DNA from 3 places in the Vibrio sp. QJM3NY_27 genome. Region 3 is predicted to be linked to each of the others. Evidence: predicted binding sites of a transcription regulator. Region 3 holds the regulator's gene; each other region holds the start of a gene.
What was found. The regulator CRP, encoded in region 3, controls carbon source genes, mostly activating them, when cyclic AMP is high. The targets are predictions, from matches to a motif close to TGTGANNNNNNTCACA.

Region 1 (7,952 bases), 180 kb from region 3:
ACGTTACGAGCGTACTCAATAAGAGCAACTTGCATACCTAGACAGATACCTAAGTAAGGTACTTTGTTTTCACGAGCGTATTGTGCAGCAAGGATCTTACCTTCAACACCACGATCGCCAAAGCCACCAGGAACTAGGATTGCATCTAGGCCTTGTAGAATTTCTGTGCCTTTAGACTCAACATCTTGTGAATCTACATATTTAATTGTGACACTTAGGCGGTTTTTCAAGCCTGCGTGTTTCAGCGCTTCATTTACTGATTTGTATGCGTCAGGCAGTTCAATGTACTTACCAACCATACCAATCGTCACTTCACCCGTTGGGTTAGCTTCTTCGTAAATTACTTGTTCCCACTCAGACAGATCAGCTTCTGGTGCATTGATACCGAAACGCGTACATACAAGATCATCAATGCCTTGAGCACGGATTAATTGTGGGATCTTGTAGATTGAATCTACGTCTTTCATAGAGATAACGGCTTTTTCTTGTACATTACAGAAAAGAGCAATTTTCTTACGTTCGTTTGCTGGGATAACACGATCTGAACGACAAACTAGGATGTCAGGTTGAATACCGATAGACAGTAGCTCTTTTACAGAGTGTTGCGTTGGCTTAGTTTTCACTTCACCCGCAGCTGCTAGGTATGGCACTAGAGTAAGGTGCATGAACATTGCGCGTTCACGGCCTAGTTCTACTGCTAACTGACGAATCGCTTCCATGAATGGTAGAGATTCGATATCACCTACAGTACCACCAACTTCAACAAGCGCGATATCGTGGCCTTTAGCGCCAGAGATTACACGTTCTTTGATAGAGTTAGTGATGTGTGGAATAACCTGGATTGTTGCACCTAGGTAGTCACCACGACGTTCATTACGTAGAACGTCAGCATAAACACGACCTGCTGTGAAGTTGTTACGCTTAGTCATCTTGGTGCGAATGAATCGCTCATAGTGACCAAGGTCAAGGTCAGTTTCAGCGCCATCTTCCGTAACGAACACTTCACCGTGCTGAGTCGGGCTCATAGTGCCTGGATCAACGTTGATGTAAGGGTCAAGCTTCATCATAGTCACTTTAAGACCACGAGCTTCTAAAATAGCCGCAAGAGATGCTGCTGCAATACCTTTACCTAGAGAGGATACAACCCCGCCAGTAACAAAAATGTAATTTGTCGTCATGTTTAACCTGAAATTGGTTGAATGAGGGAAATGGATTACTTCTGGACGGGATGAAAATATACCAGAAGCCCCTTATCGCCACAACGTGAAATCTATCACACTGCAATTTTTTATTTTTTGCTTCAAATCAATTCATGATAAAAGCTTTGATGATCTTTTCTCCGCCACTTTGACTTCATCCCACATGGAATCAAGCTGTTGTAGAGAAAAGTCGGTCAAAATTTTATCTTGCTGACGAACTTTTTGTTCCACACCTTTAAAGCGGCGTGAAAATTTCAGATTGGCTTTATTGAGAGCCGTTTCTGGATTTTTACCCAAATGTCGCACTAAATTGACGGTAGCAAACAACAAATCACCCAGTTCTTCTTCAACTAAATCTTCGTTTGGCGTTACTTGAAGTGCTTCTTCTAGCACCTCATCAACTTCCTCTAAAACCTTATCAGCGACGGGACCAATAGAGTCCCAATCAAAGCCAAACTTCGCGACTTGCTTTTGAATCTTTGTAGCACGCGAAAGTGCAGGTAGAGAGTTTGGTATTGAGTCTAGAATACTTTCTTGAGTTTTGCCTGCCTGTGCTTTTTCTTTGGCTTTTTCAGCTTCCCAGTTCGCATTAATTTCTTCATCACTAGCAAACTCTGTATCAGAAAATACGTGTGGATGACGGCGCGTCAGCTTCTCATTGATACCGTCGACCACATCAGAGAACTCAAACAAGCCCTGCTCTTTAGCTAATTGACTGTAGAAGATCACCTGAAACAACAGGTCACCCAACTCTTCTTGTAGGTTTGGCCAATCTTTGTTGTGAATCGCATCCACCACCTCGTAGGTCTCTTCGATAGTATGCGGCACAATTGTTTCAAAATTTTGTTTTAAATCCCAAGGACAGCCACCTTCTGGATCGCGCAGCTTAGTCATAATCTGTTCAAGTTGTTCAATCGGGTGATTCATCGTTTTCTTCCTATTCACTGTCTTTGATTTTTAAATTTATAACGTCTTCTAAAACTAAAAAAGGTGAGTGGCCAAAACCACTCACCTTTGTTGATACTGTCTAATTCTCTAAATTACACATCTTTCACTACGCAGTTGTTACTTTAACAAGGCAACAAGCTTTCACGATTCCTGAGCATAGCTCGCCTATGTGATGGAACAAGAAAGCGCAGTTAAAGTGACTAATGCAACGTGAAAGTTAGCCGAGGCGTTTTACACTCATGACATCTTTGATTTGCTCTACTCGACTTGTCACTCGACTCAGAATCTCAATATTGGTCACTTCCAAATCGAAATCCATCACCGATAGCTGACGTTTATAGTCAATACGGCTCTTCATTGTCGTCACACTGACTTTTTCGTTTAAGAACAGGGATGTTATATCTTTCAACAAGCCGGTACGTTCTAACGCCTCTACACGCAGCGTTAAGATATACGAGCCGACAAAACCATCGCCCCACACAGTATCGATGATACGTTCGGGTGCATGTAGGTTAAGTTCACTTAACTGTTCGCAATCGCTACGGTGCACTGAAATACCGCGACCTTGAGTTATGTAACCTTTGATCACATCACCTGGGATTGGCTGGCAACAACGAGCCAAGTGGGTCATTAGGTTATCGACACCTTCAACGACGACGGCATCCTTTTTCGGACGACTCTGATGAGCGGGCTTATTGTCAGACTCAAGCAACTTTTCGAGCGCTTTTTTATCTTCTTCTTCCGCTGTCGGCTTGTTGACCAAAGCATTGATGTGATTAACGACTTGGTTGATACGCATATCGCCGCTACCAATACCCGCATATAGTTCATCTGGAGTATTGACGTTGAATCGTTTCAGCGCGTATTGCTCGGCATCTTTCAGCGTCGCTCCGACTCTGCCTAATTCGACTTCAAGAATATCTCGTCCGGCTTCAAGGTTTTTCTCACGACTCTGAGCGCGGAACCAGGCGTTAATTTTTGCACGAGCTCGACTTGAGTGAACAAAGCCTGTGGTCGGGTTTAACCAATCACGTGATGGATTCGGTTCTTTTTGAGTGATGATCTCAACTTGATCGCCCATCGCTAGCTTATGAGTAAACGGGACGATTCGACCTGCTACTTTGGCACCGATACAACGGTGTCCAACCATCGAGTGGATGTGGTAAGCAAAATCCAACGGTGTTGCACCCATTGGTAAATCGACCACATCACCACGAGGTGTAAAGGCATAAACACGGTCATCAAAGACTTGGCTACGCACTTCATCCAGCATTTCACCAGAATCCGACATCTCTTCTTGCCAGTCGATAAGCTTACGAAGCCAGGTGATTTTCTCATCGTAGCCACTGCGTACGCCGCTTGAAGCACCTTCTTTGTACTTCCAGTGCGCTGCAACGCCTAATTCAGAGTCTTCATGCATCTGCTTGGTACGGATCTGAATTTCAATGGTCTTGCCTTCAGGGCCAAGAACTACGGTATGAATCGATTGATAACCATTGGGTTTAGGGTTCGCCACATAGTCATCAAATTCACTTGGGAGGTGTTTATATTTGGTGTGAACCACACCTAAACCGGCATAACAGTCTTGCAGTTGGTCTGCGATAATACGCACCGCACGCACGTCAAAAAGCTCATCAAACTCTAAGCCTTTTTTCTGCATTTTACGCCAAATACTGTAGATGTGTTTTGGTCGACCGCTAACTTCAGCATTGATGCTTGAGCGATTCATTTCTGACGTTAAATCGTCAACAAAGTCAGTGATGTATTGTTCGCGCACGATACGGCGCTCAGACAGTTGTTTAGCAATCTGCTTATAGATATCGGGTTGTTGGTAGCGGAAAGCGTAATCTTCAATTTCCCACTTTAGCTGACCAATACCTAAACGGTTTGCTAGAGGTGCATAAATGTTGGCACACTCTTTTGCTGCCGCACGGCGCACAGCATCAGGGGCCTTTTTCACTTCTATGAGATTACAAATTCGCTCTGCTAGTTTGATGACGACGCAGCGGAAGTCATCCACCATTGCAAGCAGCATTCGTCGAACATTATCGACTTGACCCGAGGCAGCACTGCCTTCAAGGGTGACGTTTAGCTGGCCCAAAGCCGCCATTTCTTCCACGCCATCAATCAGCTTTACGGTTTCCTTTCCGTAACTTTCTTCAAACGCTTCACGCTCAAAAACACCGCTTGATACGACAGGGAAAAGTTGCGCTGCCACTAAAGTTGCGCGATCCATAGACAAGGTGACCAAGATTTCAATCATCTCGCGCCCACGCCAAAGCAAGAGTTCGCCTTGCTCATGATCTTTTAATAGCTCTTCACAGTGACGATAAACTTTGGTCAGTTTATTCGAGGTTTTTGCGTCTTGATTCAGTGACGCAATCCAATTATCTAGCTCAAACTGTTCGCTTGGGTTTAAATGTGCGCTTCGTACCGCAACCATCATGCCTTCCTAGTTATTATGTTTTATACCCAATTCAATATGACTAACTGATTCCAAGTTAGTTCGACTCATATTGATATCAGCGCAGGCTTCCCTGCACCTTTGTGATTCATTTTTAAGCCTTGTTTAAGGGCCTCTAAGCCTTGATAAAGAGAGCCATCGATTCTAGATGACTGGTGTGTGGGAACATGTCCAACATACCCAGCTTGGCTAATTGATAGCCTTGCTTTTCTAAGCTCTCTGAATCTCTAGCTAGAGTAGCAGGATTACACGAAACATAAACCACACGCTTCGCTCCTAACCCTGAAATTTGATCAACGATCCCACTCGCTCCAGCACGTGCTGGATCAAGTAAGATTTTATCAAATCTTTCTTTTGCCCAAGGCTGTGAAGATAGCTCTTCTTCAAGATTCGCTTGATAGAATTCTGTATTACTCAATTGATTTAAAGTTGCGTTAGATGTGGCCTGTTGAACCATTTCATCAACACCTTCAACACCCACTACAAACGCAGATTGTTGTGCAATAGGCAAACTGAAGTTCCCTAAGCCACAAAACAGGTCGAGCACTCGCTCATCGGCTTGAGGCTCTAGCCACTCAATCGCTTGAGCAACCATTTTCTGGTTCACTTTCTGGTTAACTTGGATAAAGTGGTTTGGCTCAAAAGGTAAAGTCACGCCTGTTTCGCTATAAACTGGAGCATCACCGACTAAACGAACGAGCTTGTCCGTTTCAGGCATAGTATACAACGTGGCACCTTCCGCTTTAGCGAGTGCAATCAATGCTTGCTCATCTTTCTCAACCAAAGGCTTAAGGTGACGCAGCACCATCACCGGGCCAGTATCGCCCAACACCAATTCAACGTGTCCTAAAGACGTAAGGTTGCTGAAAGTATTGAGTAAACTTTTCAGTTTTGGCAGCAATACATTAAGGCGAGGATCCAACACGGCACAATCGGTGATATTTTCAATCTGCTTACTTTGTTTCTTACGGAAACCGAACTGAAGCTGCTGTGTCTTCTTATCAACAAACAGGCTGATACGCGCGCGACGTCGATAACCGGTTTCATCACCCACAATCGGCTCAACAACTTCGGTGTTAGCCGTTTGGTATTGACTCATCAGGTGCGTCAAAGATTGCGATTTATGCTCAACCTGAGAAGCGTAACCAAGATGTTGAAGGTGACAGCCACCACACTGATTAAAGTGCTTACAGAATGGCTTTAAACGCAGCTCACTCGGTTTAAGTAATTTGATGAGTTTTGCTCGCGAAAACTTACTTTTGCTCTCAGTAAGTTGAATAACTACCTGCTCACTGGGCAATGCGCCATCAATGAAAACAGGTTTATTCTTCTGATAAGCGATGCCAGCGCCATTGTGATCCATTCGTTCAACCAAAACCGATTGATGCTTGGTCTCGAGTTGAGTTTTCTTTTTTGGTTGGAAAAAACGTGCCATTGCTTGTGCCTAATGTATCTTTTAATAAGTAATTGGTATCCAGGACTCACTATTATGTCTTGGAATCATTGTCGAACGTCACGGCTTTGATTAAGCTTACCGTTCACTTAACCGCCATTGTGTGCGTTATTTTCCCATATCCAGACCTCGATGTAATTAAAGAACATGACCAGATATGGCTTAAGAGCCCGTGTAATTACCTTAACTCTAGCTCCAACCTTGATTATTGGGTTGCTATTGAGTGCATTTTTCTCATTTAACCGCTATCAAGACCTTGAGGGCCAAGTGGTTAATACTGGTACTAGCATCATTGAACCGCTGGCAATTGCTAGTGAGTCAGGCATGAAGCTCGAAAGTCGAGAGTCTGTTCGTCAGCTTATTAGCTATGCGCACCGAAAGAATTCTAAGCTGGTGCGCAGTATCGCAGTATTTGATGAACGTCATGAGTTGTTTGTAACCTCGAACTTTCATCCTGATTTTGAAAGCCTGACCTATCCGAAAGATAAACCCATCCCGCATTTAAGCTCATCGAACCTGCTCGATAATACGCTGATTCTTCGGACACCCATCATCGCTGAAGGTCAATACATCAACTCAGCCAATGGGCAGTCTCAAGCCAACCAAGCGATCGGCTATATTGCGATAGAGTTAGACTTGTCGTCACTTCGATTGCAGCAGTATCAAGAAGTGTTCTCTGCCTTCTTGGTGTTGATTTTGGGGCTGGGACTTTCTGGTGTATTTGCTTTTCGCTTGATGCATGACGTAACCCAACCGATCACACACATGAAAAACATGGTCGACCGAATTCGTCGTGGTCATCTCGATGTACGTATCGAAGGCAAAATGCACGGTGAGCTAGACTCACTGAAAAACGGTATCAACGCGATGGCGGTATCGCTATCAGAATATCACGTCGAGATGCAGCACAGTATCGACCAGGCTACGTCTGATCTGCGTGAAACCCTAGAGCAATTAGAGATTCAAAACGTTGAGTTAGACATTGCGAAAAAACGCGCTCAAGAAGCGGCACGTGTTAAATCAGAGTTCTTAGCTAACATGTCTCACGAATTGAGAACACCGCTTAACGGTGTGATTGGTTTTACTCGTCAAATGCTTAAGACCCATCTATCGACCAGTCAAACAGATTACTTGCAAACCATTGAACGTTCGGCAAATAACCTACTTAGCATCATCAACGACATTCTTGATTTCTCGAAACTGGAAGCCGGTAAATTAGCGCTCGAGAACATCCCATTCGAGTTCCAAGCCAGCCTTGAAGAGGTTGTGAACCTTCAAGCGACCAACGCCCATGAGAAAGGCCTAGAGCTAACACTTAAGATAGACCCGAAAGTGCCACCAGGCGTTGTTGGTGACCCGCTGCGTATTCAGCAGATCCTAACCAACCTCGTGGGTAACTCAATCAAGTTTACTGAACGTGGCAACATTGATATCAGTGTTGAACTTCGTTCACAAAGCGAAGACAGCATCGAGTTGCAATTCATGGTTCGCGATACAGGTATTGGTATCTCTGAGCGTCAACAAGCTCAGCTATTCCAAGCCTTCAGCCAAGCCGACGCAAGTATCTCTCGTCGTTATGGCGGTACGGGGCTAGGTCTGGTTATCACCCAAAAACTGGTCAGCCAAATGGGCGGAGAGATCAGCCTAACCAGTCGCCTACACCAAGGTTCAACCTTCTGGTTTACTTTGAGACTATCAACGACTGATATGCCGATGACTGAGCTGATTGAGACTCAGTGTCTGCAAGACAAGCAGCTGCTGCTTATCGAGCCAAACATGCAAGCGGCGTCGATTACCCAGCAAATCTTAACCCAAGAAGGCTTGGTGGTAACGTATCGTTCGGTGATGCCTGACGAGTCGACCTCATATGACTACGTTCTACTCAACC
Region 2 (7,952 bases), 1.1 Mb from region 3:
AAGGAGAGGGTGTTGATTGCTAACGATAATACACATTTCATCGCTACTGAACTGGCTAGAGATCAACTCCGGATGGAGTGTTTTTCCTTCAATTAACGCGATATCCAGTTCATAATCCACCAACTTTTGGCATATCAGCGCACTGTTTGAAATAAACAAGCTCTGATCTTGATGCTGAGTACGCTCTCTAAAGCCAGACAGAATAAACGGTGCGACCTGATTACCAATCGTGTCACTCGCGCCAACCTTTAAATTGCCACTTAATGGTTGGTCATTGCGGAACAAAACATCGATGCCTGCGGCTCTGTGAAGAATCTCGTCAGCCAAAGGAAGTAGCTTTTGTCCTTCTTGATTGAGAATTAATCGGTTGTTGACCCGGTCAAATAGAGAGTGGCCCAATTGTTTCTCCATTTCGCCCAGCGCCATGCTGACAGCAGCCTTAGACAAAAACAGTGCTTCCGATGCGGCGGTAAGCGTCGAATGTTGGGTAATGGTGACAAACACTTTGAGTTGTTTGATTGAAATATTAGCCATCAGGTTCCTAGTTTTACGCTGCTGGTGGAAAGTTATCGTTCAGTATTAATGAACACTTGTTATATATAATTGGATATTGTTTAACGAAGCGCAAGCGTATTATGGCTTCAACAAGCTGATGAGTTCACAAGTTTAGTGAATTAAGTTTAAGAGAGGCTGACATGATTCAACGTATTAAATATAGATTAACAGGAGCTCCAACACCCATGGCAGGGTTAGCACTCGCAATTGCAAGCTTAGGCTGGTGTTGGGATGGTGTTTTAGTCGCACAAGGTACTTTACACACTCCGGGTTTGGTGCAGTGGATCAGTGCGGGTATTGCGGCGGTATTACTTCTTGTTTTAGCTGTGAAATTTTTGATTCACGGCCACTTATTACGTGAAGACCTTGCTCACCCTGTTGTCGGCAGTGTTGTACCCACATTCGCGATGGGTTGTATGGTGGTGTCTGCTTCGTTGGCTCCAATATCTCCGTTTCTTCAAGAAGCAATGTGGTTGGCTTCGGTAGCGTTACATGTCGTGTTCTTGGTGAGCTTCTTATACCACAGAGCTAAAAACTTTGAGATCCACCATATGGTGCCAAGCTGGTTTGTACCACCAATCGGTATTATCGTGGCAGACGTTTCTTTTTCAGGTAACCCGATCTTAGAACCCGTTGCTCACGCGACTTTAGTCTTTGGCTTATTGGTTTATGCTGTAATGCTACCTCTCATGATCTACCGTTTGATCTTCTCTCATGAAGTGCCTGACGCAGCAAAACCAACGATTGCGATTATGGCGGCACCAGCCAGTTTATCTTTAGCAGGCTACCTAACGGTGACGGCAAACCCTTCGCCAGTGATCATTGGGTTACTCTTTGGCATTGCAGTGTTAATGACCTTTATTATCTACATTGCGTTTTTCAAACTACTTCGTCTGCCATTTAGCCCAGGTTATGCGGCGTTTACCTTCCCAATCGTGATTGGTGCAACGGCGTTATTCAAATTGGCGGCTTGGATGCAAACTGTTGGTGTGGAAACTCACTATGTGGATCAAGTCTTCAACCTAGCGTATCTAGAATTGATTGTGGCAACGTTTGTAGTGGGTTATGTTGCGGTTCGTTATTACATGAATTACAAACCTCATCGTGTACTAAGCGCGGTAGGCAGTAGATTGTAAGAAGCAATAGTTCAAAAGATAAACGGACCTTAAGTTTTCAGTATTTCATAAGCTTATATTCCTAATCCAAACTCGGCACTTATGCTAATCTGGCTTTATATTGTGGCAAGATTAGCGTGAGTGCACTTTGTTTACTGTTTACCATTCCAATAAAGTCGATACTTTAAAAATCCTTCTCGTTCACTTAATCAAAAGTGATCCTTTAGCCAATCCTTTCGAAAAAGAGCAGATCTTGGTTCAGAGCCCAGGTATGTCTCAATGGCTTAAGATGGAACTCGCCAAAGAGTTTGGTGTAGCAGCAAATATAGACTTTCCCCTTCCTGCAACCTTCATTTGGGATATGTTTACCCAAGTGCTTCCTGATGTACCTAAACGCAGTGCTTTTAACAAAGAAGCGATGACGTGGAAGTTGATGAGTTTGCTACCTGCTAAGCTTGACCACCCTGATTTCTTACCCTTGCAACGCTATCTTGAAAACGACGAAGATGATTCGAAGCTGTATCAATTGGCAGAGAAAATTGCCGATATCTTCGATGGATACTTGGTGTATCGACCTGAATGGATGGCGATGTGGGAAGCAGGAGAACCCGTTGCTGAATTAGTCGATGATGAAGGACAACAAGATCACCCTTGGCAGCCAATTTTGTGGCAAGCACTTTATGACCAGACCCTGTCTCAAGGCCAATCAAAATACCACCGTGGCAACTTGTATCACGACTTCATTGAAGCGTTAGCCAATCAACAAGGTCGACTGCAGCATCTGCCGAAACGCTTATTTGTATTTGGTATTTCGTCGCTGCCACCTCGTTACATGGATGCGTTGAAAGCACTCGGTGAGCAGATTGATGTTCACTTAATGTTTACCAACCCTTGTCAGCATTACTGGGGTGATATTCGTGACCGTAAATATTTGGCGAGAGTCGAGGCCCAGCGCCGTAAGCAGTTTGCTCTGGTCGATGGCTTACCTCAATTAGAGGGCGAAGCTTCACCATTGAAAGATGGCATTGAAGCCAATGTTGAAGATGAACTGCATATCAGCCAAGCCGTAGGTAACAGCCTGCTTGCGTCTATGGGAAAATTAGGCCGAGATAACCTGCTCTTACTGTCTCAGTCAGATAGCGAAGAGCACGAGTTCTTTATTGATGTTGAGAGGGATAACCTGCTGCATCAACTGCAAGCCGATATTCTCCAGTTAGAAGAGCATCAAGACGACCACATCTTAGATTCCAGTAACCATAAACAGGTGGTTGAACTGGGCGACCGATCTCTGACCGTACATGCGTGTCACAGCCCAATGCGTGAGGTTGAGGTTCTTCATGACCAGTTGTTGGCGATGTTTGATGCCGACCCGACACTAAAACCACGCGATATTATCGTGATGGTGTCTGACATTAATGCTTATAGCCCAGCGATTCAGGCGGTATTTGGTAATGCTCCGGGTGAGCGTTATATCCCTTACTCGATCTCTGATAGAACCGCAGACCAAGAAAGCCCAATTCTGACCGCTTTCATGCAGTTGGTCGCGCTACCGAACACGCGCTGTTTAGCCTCTGAATTGCTAGAGCTATTAGAAATCCCAGCGATGATGGCACGCTTTGGTATTGATGAGTTTCAATTTGAGCAAGCCAAGCAATGGGTTGAAGAAGCGGGTATCCGTTGGGGCGTTGATTCTTCTACTGCAACAGAATTTGATCTACCTGCGACCGAGCAAAATACTTGGCTATTCGGTATTCAGCGCATGCTCTTAGGCTATGCGATGTCAGACTCTGCGGGTTTATTTGAAACTGAACACTCTCCGATTGCCGCTTATAACGAAGTTCAAGGCATTAACGCCGAACTTGCTGGTAAGTTAGCGCACTTTATCGATCGTATTGCCCATTACCGCCAACGTTTAACTGAAACACAATCTATCGATATGTGGCGTGAAACCTTGCTGCAAATGATTGATGATTTCTTTGCGGTTGAGCTGGAAGGCGAGGTGGTGCTCAAATCGATTCGTGATGCGCTTTCACAACTGAATGAACAACTTGATGATGCCTTGTACGAACAAGAGTTGTCGCCGAGCATTATCTATCAGTACCTCAATAATAAGCTATCTGGCGCTCGTATTAGCCAACGTTTCTTAGCGGGCCAAGTTAACTTTTGTACCTTGATGCCGATGCGTTCTATTCCGTTCAAAACCGTCTGTTTGTTAGGCATGAATGATGGTGTTTACCCTCGCTCAATGCCGCCAGAAGGTTTTGATTTGATGAGCGCCCAAACTCGCTCGCCGAATGGCGTAGGCAAAAAGAGTCTAGCTCGTCCAGGCGATCGCTCTCGTCGTGATGATGACCGCTATCTTTTCTTAGAGGCGATGCTGTCAGCGCAAGAATGCTTGTACATCAGCTATGTCGGCCGTTCGATTCAAGATAATACTGAGCGAGTGCCATCGGTGCTCGTTTCAGAGCTGATAGAGTACTGCCAACAGAACTACTGTTTAAGCGAAGACCAAGCGCTACCAAGTGATGATTCAGGCATCAACCTGACTCAAGCGATCAGCTTTGAACACACCATGACACCGTTCAGCCCTGCAGCCTTTACTCAAGGTGATGCAAACCATGTGCTGAGTTACGCCAAAGAATGGCTTCCTGCGGCTAACCGTTCCGGTGAACGCAGTGGTGAATTCAATCGTGCATTGGATGACTATTTGTTCGGTGCAACGTACCCGTTGGAGTTGGATCTGGTTGAACTGCAACGTTTCTGGCGTTTACCAGTACAGTACTTCTTTAATCGCCGTCTAAAAGTGGTGTTTGAACCGCCACTTCCTGTGATGGAAGATGATGAACCGTTCGTACTTAATGGTTTAGAGAGTTTCCAACTTAAGGATGCTTTGCTGCAAGTGTTGTTGGACCACCCTGAAGGCGCAGACGAAGCGGTTCGATTGTTTGTCTCTGAGCAAAAAGCACAGGGCCGATTACCGGTCGGCGCTTTTGGTGATATCGAATTTGAAACTAACCGTGTTCAAGCGGAAGACTTAGCCAAAGAGATTCGATTTGTGAGCGGTTCGCCGCAGCAAGATCTCGAAGTGAATATCGAGTTTGACGTGTTAGGCGAAGGCAAACCTGTTCGTTTGATGGGGTGGTTAACTCAAAACTACCAATCAGGTCTAGTGCGTTTCCGTAGCGGCAAAATACGCTCTCAAGATTACTTGGCTGCGTGGATTGATCATCTATCTTGCGCTGTTATGGGGCACGGAAAAACGACTCATATTATTGGCTATGACAGAAAAGAGGGCGTGGTTCACCAAACACTACAGCCTATTGGCGATGTGCAACAGGCGAAGAGTTTACTGGCTGAATTAATACGACTGTTTTATCAAGGTATGACAACGCCATTACCTTACCTCCCGAAAACCTCGTTAGCTGGTGTTGAAGCGGGCTTTAGCCGCGGTAAATGGGTTGATGACGAAGAAAAGTCCCTAAAGAAAATGGCTGATACCTTTAATGACAGCTTCGCCTTTACTGGCGAGGGTCGAGATACCTACATCTCACGTATTTGGTCTAAGTGGGATGATGCTCTGGCTGCTGAGTCGCGAATGTATTCAACGCTTGTGCTGCAGGCCGCAAGACTCGCCGCTGCCGATCTTGAAGATCAGGAATAATCGGCAGTGATCAGCAAGATCACCAACAATATGTTTATCAAAGAGATGCGTTTGAATAAAAGCATGGGAAATAAAGAGTTAGATGTAAACTTGGTGTGCAGGGCTTATAAAATGACGAGAGGAAGTCGTTTATGAGGAATCAAGGTACAGGAAATAAAGTGGCCGCCAGTAAATCATTATTAGTGTAGGGCGTTCGCTGTACGGCCACAGGTCAGAGGGACCATTATTCTGTGGTTCAAAGTAACGCATGAGTATAAAACTCGAATCGGGCTCCTGAACTCGTGGGCGCATAGTAGCGAGGCGATCTGAATTGATCCGTGAGAGAGATCGCACTAACTATTAACAAATCAGCGTAGGACGTAAATTGAATGACGTTTTCCACGCTAGGTCACATTTGTAACAACACATTTATCAGAAGGCAGTAAGGCATGACGACCACAAGCAGTGCTCAGGTAATCGCTCCACAAACACTTGATACCATGACGTTTCCACTTCATGGCGCGCGTTTAATTGAAGCATCAGCGGGTACGGGTAAAACATTTACTATTGCTGGCTTGTATTTGCGCTTACTGCTCGGGCACGGCACTGCTGCGCCGCAAGGCGATCTGACGGAAGCTACTCGACACCATGAGCCGCTGACCGTAGACCAAATCTTGGTGGTGACCTTTACTGAAGCGGCTACCGCTGAGTTACGAGATCGTATCCGTGCTCGAATCCATGATGCACGTATCGCGTTTGCTCGCGGGCAAAGTGACGACCCAGTGATTGCGCCTTTGTTACAAGCTATCGATGATCATGCTGGCGCGGCAAAAACTTTGCTTAACGCTGAAAGACAAATGGATGAAGCAGCGGTCTACACCATTCACGGTTTCTGTCAGCGAATGTTGACTCAAAATGCCTTCGAGTCTGGAAGCCGCTTTGATAATGAATTTGTGACCGATGAAAGCCACCTAAAAGCACAAGTGGTTGCCGACTATTGGCGTAAACAGTTCTACCCGCTGCCGATTCAATTAGCTGGTGAGGTTCGTAATATCTGGGGTTCTCCCGCTTCGCTATTAGCTGACGTAAATCGCTACCTGACGGGCTCTCCGCTGAAGTTGACGGTAGATGCGATGTCGGGCGACCTGCAAACTCTGCACAATCAGAACCTAGACAAAGTGAAGCAGCTTAAAGCGTTGTGGTGTGAATCCGAAGCGGACTTTTTTGCTTTGATTTCAGGATCGGATGTGAATAAGCGCAGCTACACCAAGAAGTCTCTACCGACATGGTTAGAAGTCGTCACAACATGGGCGCAAAGCGACACTCATGATTACCAGTTCCCAGATAAACTAGAGAAGTTCTCTCAAGCCACTCTAATTGAAAAAACGCCGAAGGGTACTGCACCTCAGCACGTAGTTTTCGAAGCGATTGAGGACTTCTTAAATTCTCCAGCAGATCTAAAAGCCCCATTGTTGGCACATGCGATTACTCATTGTCGAACTATGTTGGCTAAGGCTAAACAGCAGAAGCAGTGGCTATCGTTTGATGACTTGTTGACTCAGTTATCTGCGTCGATTGACGTTGATGAACAGTCATTGCTGGTGGAAAGAATTCGCACGCTCTACCCGGTGGCGATGATCGATGAATTCCAAGATACCGATCCGCTGCAGTACAGTATTTTTAGCCGAATCTACCTAGATAACCCGCAATGCGGCCTGTTTATGATCGGCGACCCGAAGCAGGCTATCTATGGCTTCCGTGGCGCGGATATCTTTACCTACATTAAGGCAAGAAACCAAGTTAGTGCTCACTATACGTTAGGCACTAACTGGCGTTCGAGTGCTGATATGGTCAGCGCGGTAAACCAAGTGTTTATGAATTCGGATAGCCCGTTTATCTACGACCAAGACATTCCATTTTTGCCCGTAGCAGCGAGCCCATCGGCTGACAAACGCCAATGGGTGATGAATGGTCAAACTCAGCACGCGCTTACCTTTTGGCTGCAGGATGCAGAAGATAAGCCCTTACCGAAAGGCGAATATCACAAGGCAATGGCTGAGGCGACGGCGAGTCAAATTCAAACCATTCTGACCGCTTCTCAAAACCAGCAAGCCTATTTTGATAACGGTAAAAAACAACATGCCGTGAATGCAGGTGATATTGCTGTCTTGGTTCGAACTGGTAGTGAAGGTCGTCTGATCAAGAACGCGTTGTCTGAACAAGGTATCGCGAGCGTGTACTTGTCCAACCGAGATAGCGTGTTCACCAGCTTGGTCGCGCAAGATATTCAGCGCCTATTACAGGCGGTGCTGACACCGGAAAATGACCGTGCGTTGCGCGCCAGTTTAGCGTCGGAATTGTTTGCTCTGGATGCGGCCTCATTGGATGAACTCAACAACGATGAAGTGGTTTGGGAAAACGTCGTTAACGAATTCCGAGAATACCGTAAGTTGTGGCTGCAACGTGGCGTGTTGCCAATGTTACGCAGCGTGATCAGCAAACGACACCTCGCGGAACGCTTACTGGAAGAAGAAAATGGTGAGCGCTCACTCACTGATTTGATGCACATTGGCGAACTGCTGCAACAAGCAAGGCAGGAGCTCGACAGCGACTATGGCTTGCTGCGTTGGTTGGCAGAAGCG
Region 3 (7,952 bases):
TGGTCGTTTGATGTCTAAGTGTCGCTTCTTGATCATGTCAGAACACCCAGAGCGTTTCTCGAAAACGATTTTTGCTGAGATGCGTGGCGTATCAGATGCAGAAGGTAACTCTCCTTTCTGGAAATGGCTGCAAGAGCATTTCTTCTCGATTGATTTTACGCTCGCTGATTATCTAACGGGTATTGGTAAGAAAGGCTTCATTGCTGACCTAATGCCGAAGTTACCTATCTATGTGAACCTACTGAGCAAAGAAGCTCAGGCAGTAATTGGAGTGGTTCATGACAATACGCGCCCTGCACTTAAGTTGCTGGAACGTGAAGGTTTCACCAACCGTGGCTATGTCGACATCTTTGATGGGGGCCCAACGGTTGAGTGTGATCTAAGAAATATCGAATCAGTGCGTCATGCGATTCGAGCTCAAGTGACAATTGCAGAGCATTCAAGCTCTAAAGACTTCCTAATTGGTAATACCTCGTTTGAGAACTTCCGCGCAGTAGCCGCGAAAGGCGCGTATGACCAAGCTAGCGACACAGTGATTTTATCATCTGAAGTAGCAAGCGCTCTTGAAGTAAAAGAAGGCGAATTCGTTCGCATGTTGGCTCAATAAGAGCGGCGATTATCTGTCGAAGATTTTAAGGATAGAAGTATGACTCAGTGGATAGCAGGACAGTGGGTGGCAGGTCAAGGCGACGCCATGACATCAGTAAGCCCATATAATAATGAAGTCGTGTGGCAAGGCGATAGTGCAACTCCAGCACAGGTTGAATCTGCAGTAGCAGCGGCGCGTGACGCTTTCTTAGTATGGAAAAAGATGAGCTTTGCAGAGCGCGAAGCGATCGTGTTGAACTTTGCTGAGAAGGTAAAAGAGAACAGCGAAGAAATTGCACAGATTATTGCAAAAGAGACGGGTAAACCGATTTGGGAAACTCGCACTGAAGCGGGTGCGATGGCGGGTAAAATCGCTATCTCTATTCGTGCTTACCACGAACGTACGGGTGAAGCTTCACGTGAAGCCGCAGGCAACCAAATCGTACTGCGTCATCGCCCATTAGGCGTAATGGCGGTATTTGGTCCTTACAACTTCCCTGGTCACCTACCTAACGGTCATATTGTTCCGGCACTGCTATCGGGTAATACCGTGGTATTTAAGCCGTCAGAGCAGACACCTTGGACGGGTGAGTTTGCGATGAAGCTATGGCAAGAAGCTGGCCTTCCTGCTGGCGTGATTAACCTAGTGCAAGGCGCTAAAGAGACAGGTATCGCACTGGCTGATGCTAAAGGCCTTGATGGCGTGCTATTCACAGGTAGTGCGAATACTGGTCATATCCTTCACCGTCAATTCGCAGGTCAACCGGGCAAGATGTTAGCGCTAGAGATGGGCGGCAACAACCCTATGGTGATCACTGACCAATTTGGTGATGCTGACGCGACGGTTTATACCATCATTCAATCGGCTTTCATCAGTGCGGGTCAACGTTGTACATGTGCACGTCGCTTGTATGTGCCTGTTGGAGAGAAGGGCGATCAACTGCTGGACAAGCTCGTGGCTGCGACCTTGAAGATTCGTGTCGATCAGCCATTCGCTGAGCCTGCACCATTCATGGGGCCACAAATTTCTGAAGCTGCGGCTAAATTCATTCTGGACGCGCAAGCTAATCTGCAATCGTTAGGTGGTGTAAGCCTAGTCGAAGCAAAGGCGGGTGAAGCGGCGTTTGTTTCTCCGGGTATTATTGATGCAACCAACATTGCTGAATTACCAGATGAAGAGTACTTCGGTCCATTGCTGCAAGTAGTTCGTTACCAATCGCTAGAGCAAGCGGTTGAATTGGCTAATGACACGCGCTTTGGTTTGTCTGCAGGCCTAGTTTCAACAGACGATTCTGAATGGGAATACTTCGTTGACCATATCCGTGCAGGTATTGTTAACCGTAACCGCCAGCTAACAGGCGCAAGTGGTGATGCACCATTTGGTGGCCCAGGTGCTTCAGGCAACCTACGCCCAAGTGCTTACTACGCGGCTGACTACTGTGCTTACCCTATGGCATCAATGGAAGGTGGTGAAACTCAACTGCCAGCGACATTTAGCCCAGGTATTGAGCTTTAGTTTAAGCTCTTAAGCTATAAGTTCATGAATCATAAGCTTATGAGCTCTAGGTTCATGAATAACAGATTCATTCGTTAATTGTGTAATGAGGAAGCGGTGTTATCGCTTCCTTTTTCCATCACGTCCGACACCTAGATTGGGCGGTAGATAATAATAGAACAAGTATGTCACAGGCTGATGGCTGCTGACCCTGTGTCCAGCCTCTCCCTCTCTAATCCAAATTACTAGCTTGCTAGAACCTCTGACAAGGAGTCACCATGACGCCCGATCTACTCTTTAAATCACTATGGGACGATTACATTCACAGGCTTTGCCCATCGGCTGAGAAAGTTCATCATCTGCTTAAAGAAGACGAAGCCCTGATTAATGATCATATTGCACTGCGTACTTTCAATGTTGCACCGCTGGGCATTGAAACACTGGCCAAGCCTTTTCTTGAGCTAGGTTATAAAGCGTGTGGCGATTACTTGTTTGAAAGCAAGAAACTAGTGGCTAAGCACTATGAGCACCCAGACCCAAACCAACCGAAAGTGTTCATTAGTGAGTTGAAGGTAGAAGAGTGTTCAAGTGACTTACAACAGATCGTTGCTAAGTTGGTTGAGCAAGTGGACGTAAGCAAGCTTCAAGGCCATGAGTTCTTGTTTGGTGGTCGCCTTTGGGATCTGAGTTTCGCGGATTTCCAAGTGCTAGCAAAAGAGAGTGAATACGCGTCTTGGCTAGCGGCTCATGGTTACGGTGCCAACCACTTTACGGTGAGTGTGAACCAGCTTAATGAGTTCGATGAAGTACAGACTGTGAATGACTATTTGAGTGATTCAGGTTTCACTATCAATGCATCTGGCGGTCAGGTTAAAGGCTCTCCAGAGGTCTTATTAGAGCAATCATCTACAATGGCAGACAAAGTGCCAGTTTCATTTGTTGAAGGCAATGAGGTGATTCCTGGTGGCTTCTACGAGTTCGCTAAGCGTTATGCGATGGCGAATGGTGAGATTTATACAGGATTTGTTGCAGCATCGGCTGACAAGATCTTTGAGAGCACCAACGGTTAAAGAAAGATACGAGCACGGGCTTTACCCTAAAGATGCGGGTACGCTTCGCTTTGAGAGTGTTTGCGCTTGGACGCGGGAGGTGCTCCATTCGCATCTCGCATCTGCTCTCTAGATCTTTAGAAAACAAAAAAGCCACCAAATTTGCATTTGGTGGCTTTCAAATTTTTGGCTCAGTTAATCGAGATTAACGAGTGCCGTATACCACGATAGTTTTACCGTGTGCAGAAATTAGGTTCTGCTCTTCTAGCATCTTCAAGATACGACCTACTGTCTCACGAGAACAACCAACAATCTGGCCAATCTCTTGACGAGTGATCTTGATTTGCATGCCGTCAGGGTGAGTCATTGCATCTGGCTGTTTCGCTAGGTTAAGTAGCGTTTGAGCGATACGACCTGTTACGTCAAGGAACGCTAAGTCACCAACCTTTTGGCTAGTTACTTGTAGACGGTTTGCCATTTGCGCTGAAAGGCGCATTAGGATATCTGGGTTCACTTGGATAAGTTGACGGAATTTCTTGAAAGAAATTTCAGCTACTTCACAAGGAGATTTTGCACGAACCCATGCAGTACGCTCTTGGTCTTCTTCGAAGAGGCCAAGTTCACCAATGAAGTCACCTTGGTTTAGGTAAGAAAGAATCATTTCCTTACCTTCTTCGTCTTTGATAAGAACTGCCACAGAACCTTTAACGATGTAGTACAAGGTTTCTGCCTTTTCACCAGCATGAATCAAAGTACTTTTTGAAGGGTACTTATGAATATGACAGTGTGAAAGGAACCACTCTAATGTTGGATCGGTTTGGGGTTTACCTAGAACCATAATATCTTACTTCCTCTGCAGGGTATGCTTGCCGCTTTCCGTATTTTAGCTAAGCCTGGATTGACTTGTAGGATAAGAGCACTCGTTGAGCGCTGCAAGCTATCTTGTGTTTCGTTTAAGAATAGTATCCTTTTTCAGGTACTATTTCTTGATTTTAATCGTGACCAAGCTACGATTTTTTACGCAAAATTGTGCACATGATCACGGTATGAAAAGTAATCAACCAGAATGGTGTCTTGTTAACCTATTTTTCCGGTTTCGATGAGCTGTTGTAGGATGGGCCTTACAATGAGCTCCATAGCAAAACTCATCTTGCCGCCTGGCACCACAAGCGTGTTGTGGCGTGACATAAATGAGCCATCTATCATAGCTAGAAGGTAGGGGAAATCGACGTTTTTGATGCCACGCAAACGTATAACCACGAAGCTTTCGTCTAAACTTGGAATCCCTTTAGCGTTCAGTGGATTCGATGTATCTACGGTTGGAACACGCTGAAAGTTGATGTGAGTACGCGAAAATTGTGGGGTGATGTAATTAAGGTAATCATCCATTGAGCGAACAATGGAATCCATTACTGCTTCGCGTGAGTGCCCACGATCGCGTGTGTCACGAACGAATTTTTGGATCCACTCAAGGTTGACGATTGGCACCATACCGATCAGCAAGTCGACGTGCTGTGAGACATTGATGTCGCCATCTACCACGCCACCATGAAGACCTTCGTAGAACATCACATCGGAATTTTCTGGGATCTCTTGCCATGGCGTAAAGGTGCCTGGCATTTGATTGTAAGGCACGGCTTCATCGAAGGTATGTAGGTAACTACGGACTTTACCCGTGCCTTCATTACCGTATTGACGGAAGAACTCTTCTAATGCGCCAAAATCGTTGGCTTGTGGACCAAAGTAGCTGATGTGCTTACCTTGCTCGCGAGCCTTACGGATCTCGACATCCATCTCTGGTCGAGTGAAGCGATGGAAACTATCCCCTTCAACCCAAGCGGCCTTCACGTCCATCATATTGAACATTTTTCGGAAGGCTTCTGAGGTGGTGGTGGTGCCGGCTCCTGATGAACCCGTCACCGCAATAATTGGATGTTTAGCGGACATGACAACCCTTGTCTTTTGAGTAACTTACTTGTTAGCAATCGTTTACCACTATAACACGGCTCCTTTATGAGCGCAGCTTAGAAGCGTTTTGTGACTTGAATATCAACGGTTTCATGCAGCTCAGAAAACACGATGCTGACTTCCTTTGAGGCTAATTGATGTTTCACTTGATCAATCTTGTTTTGCAGTGAAACCTCTACGTCGCCGTAGTCTGTGCCTTCACGCAGCACGAATTCTTTAATGAGGTTTTCCAGTGTTTCTGGCGCAATGTCTTGCCATGGGATGATCATAAATACTTCTCTCTTTTATGTTCATAAATAGGTTTATTGATGTGTTGATTACTGTGTCTAGTGACGTCTACTACTCAGTCCTTAAAAAAGGCTCGGTCATTATGCCGAATCTTGGATACTTTCATAGTAAGCAGGCAACGCTTCTTCTAACCAAAACCTTGGTTTGAGCGTGCTACCGGTAATGAACCCCACATGGCCGCCTTTTTGAAACAGGCGATAGTCGATGTTGTCAGGCAACACGAACTTTGGAATTACGTCGTCTGTCATAAACGGATCGTCTTTGGCATGGATGATCTGAGTCGGTAGTTTAATCTTATTAAGTTTTGGAAGCGCTGAGCACTGAGCATAGTAGTCCTGAGCATTCTTGAACCCGTGCAGAGGCGCAGTAATCCGTTCATCAAACTCATACAGCTTGTCTATCTTCTTAATGGTTTCGGCGGTGATATCGAGCTTTTCTTGCAACAGCTTAATCTTTTTCAAGGCATTCGATTTGAGAGAGTTGAGCAGGTACTTTTTATAGAGCTTAGAGAAACCTCGCTCAATACGACTAGAGCAACAAGCCAGATCAAAAGGTGCAGAGACAATCGTCGCCGCCGACAGCAATGGGTCGTCCGCGTACTCAGCCAAATAGTTCGCCAGCATGTTACCGCCCAAAGAGATACCAACCGCTACCTTAGGGTTATTGGGAAACTGGGCGTGTAGATGTCTTAGGAAAAAGCGCGCATCTTCGACTTCACCTGAATGGTAAGCGCGAGCCAAGCGATTGGGCTTTCCGCTGCAGCCTCTAAAGTGCATCATTACTGATAGCCAGCCATCTTTAGCAAAGGCATTCATCAGTCCGTTGGCATAAGGGCTTTCAAAGCTTCCCTCTAAGCCATGGAATAGAACGAATATCGGCTTGTTACTTCGAGCCTCATTACTTGGGGTGTCACCCTCTGGCGATTCGCTCCAAGCAAGATCGAGAAAGTCACCGTCGGGTGTTTCTAAGGTTTGCCATTGAGGGTCAAACAATGCCTGCTTTCTAATAAATCGTGGCACTAAGGTTTGTAAGTGCGGATTAGATAAACCAGCGGCTGCGGTAAATATTGTCATAAAAACAGTCCATGCTTCTTTTATGGGCTTTGATAAAGTGTTGAGCTTTTAGCGAAACGCCCACGTTTTTATTTGAGCTTGGTTGATTCTCGGTATAAGCGCAAGGGTTTCACTGATACGGGTTACAAAAATAGGATGTAGGTAACTGGTTGAATATTGTCGAGATTGAGCTTCAAACATATTGCCAGTCATGCGCGCCACTCCCGTGTGAAAACGAAGAGCGATACTACCAAGGTAAGCTTGGATCTTGATTGAAGATTAGAGAAAGGAAACGCGTTAGGGTTGGGGTGCTGGTTCAGAAAAAGCGTCGTAGAGGTTTTCTGCCCCTAATAAACGACAGTATTGAAAAGCGAGTGGTGATTGCTGGTTAGCCGTAAGCTGAAGAGAATTAATGCAGTCGACGAGATCAGATTGCTGTTGCTTCTCTAACTGCAGTTCAAATTGGAGAGCTTCACGGTAGAGGGAATCGACGACTTGAGGTTTGAGGTGCTTACGCAGCTCTCGATAGCTATGAAGCAGGGTTTCAGAGCGGCTTAAGCACTGTTGTACCTTGTGCCACTCTTCTTCGGCAAAAGACAATTGCTGCTCATCGAGCCATTTGAGAAGCAGCAGTAGATTGACGTTGCCGTGGAACTGGTTTTGCAAAGCTAGGCACGCATCCTTTACACCGCGCACACTGTAATACTGAAGGCTAAATTGCCATAGTCGTTCCAGTGTTAGTGATATTGGTGCGTGCTCTGGGCTCATAAGCTATCCATATCCTGTTCCATCTGCTCAAGCTCTTCTTGAGTGGACATCCAATCCATTTCAACTTCTTCTAGCTGTGACTTACTGCTCGCTTGGAGAGCGAGTACTTTATTCAGTTTAGCCTTATTTTCAGCTTCATACAGTGAAGTGTCGGATAATTCTTGCTCAGCTTCTTCGAGAGATAGCGTTAACTTATCCATCTGCTTTTCAAATTGAGTCAGCTTTTTACGAAGTGGTGCCGTCAGTTTACGGAACTCGGCTTCTTTACGTTTCTGCTCTTTTTTCGCTGCTGCACTGTTGGCTCCGTCTTTTGCTGGTGCCAATGCTTGTGCTTCTTTGCGCTCAACTTTCTGCTGTTCGGTTAGCCACTTGTAGTAATCGCTTAAGTCACCATCAAACGGTGCCACCTGACGGTCGTGCACAAGGTATAAATCATCAGTAGTCGCACGAAGTAGGTAGCGGTCGTGCGATACGATAACCATCGCGCCTTCAAACGTTTGTAGGGCGAAGGTCAACGCCTGACGCATGTCGAGATCCAAGTGGTTGGTTGGTTCATCGAGTAACAACAGGTTCGGCTTTTGCCATACCAGTAGCGCTAATACTAAACGCGCTTTTTCACCACCCGAGAATGGCGCCACCTTGTCGAGTGCTTTTTCACCTTGGAAGCCAAAGCTACCTAGGTAGTCACGCAGTTGTTGCTCGGTGTGTTTCGGCGCAATTTGCATCATGTGCTGAAGTGGCGTT

Region 1: a site for CRP is predicted at 1,263-1,278, ahead of pyrG (CTP synthase). Genes of this name have one in related genera too.
Region 2: a site for CRP is predicted at 5,648-5,663, ahead of recB (exodeoxyribonuclease V subunit beta). Genes of this name have one in related genera too.

What each region holds. Positions count from the first base shown of each region.
Region 1 is NZ_CM173511.1:3,014,588-3,022,539, forward strand. It holds gene pyrG (CTP synthase) at 1-1,178, opposite strand, end outside; gene mazG (nucleoside triphosphate pyrophosphohydrolase) at 1,311-2,126, opposite strand; gene relA (GTP diphosphokinase) at 2,365-4,590, opposite strand; gene rlmD (23S rRNA (uracil(1939)-C(5))-methyltransferase RlmD) at 4,727-6,046, opposite strand; gene barA (two-component sensor histidine kinase BarA) at 6,212-7,952, shown strand, end outside.
Region 2 is NZ_CM173511.1:747,064-755,015, forward strand. It holds gene AC3CIA_RS03340 (LysR family transcriptional regulator) at 1-534, opposite strand, end outside; gene AC3CIA_RS03345 (TDT family transporter) at 696-1,691, shown strand; gene recC (exodeoxyribonuclease V subunit gamma) at 1,819-5,331, shown strand; gene recB (exodeoxyribonuclease V subunit beta) at 5,760-7,952, shown strand, end outside.
Region 3 is NZ_CM173511.1:3,198,927-3,206,878, reverse strand. It holds gene astA (arginine N-succinyltransferase) at 1-607, shown strand, start outside; gene astD (succinylglutamate-semialdehyde dehydrogenase) at 647-2,104, shown strand; gene AC3CIA_RS14445 (DUF1338 domain-containing protein) at 2,362-3,153, shown strand; gene crp (cAMP-activated global transcriptional regulator CRP) at 3,338-3,970, opposite strand; gene AC3CIA_RS14435 (phosphoribulokinase) at 4,210-5,079, opposite strand; gene AC3CIA_RS14430 (YheU family protein) at 5,157-5,369, opposite strand; gene AC3CIA_RS14425 (hydrolase) at 5,469-6,461, opposite strand; gene AC3CIA_RS14420 (TIGR02444 family protein) at 6,738-7,208, opposite strand; gene AC3CIA_RS14415 (ABC transporter ATP-binding protein) at 7,205-7,952, opposite strand, start outside.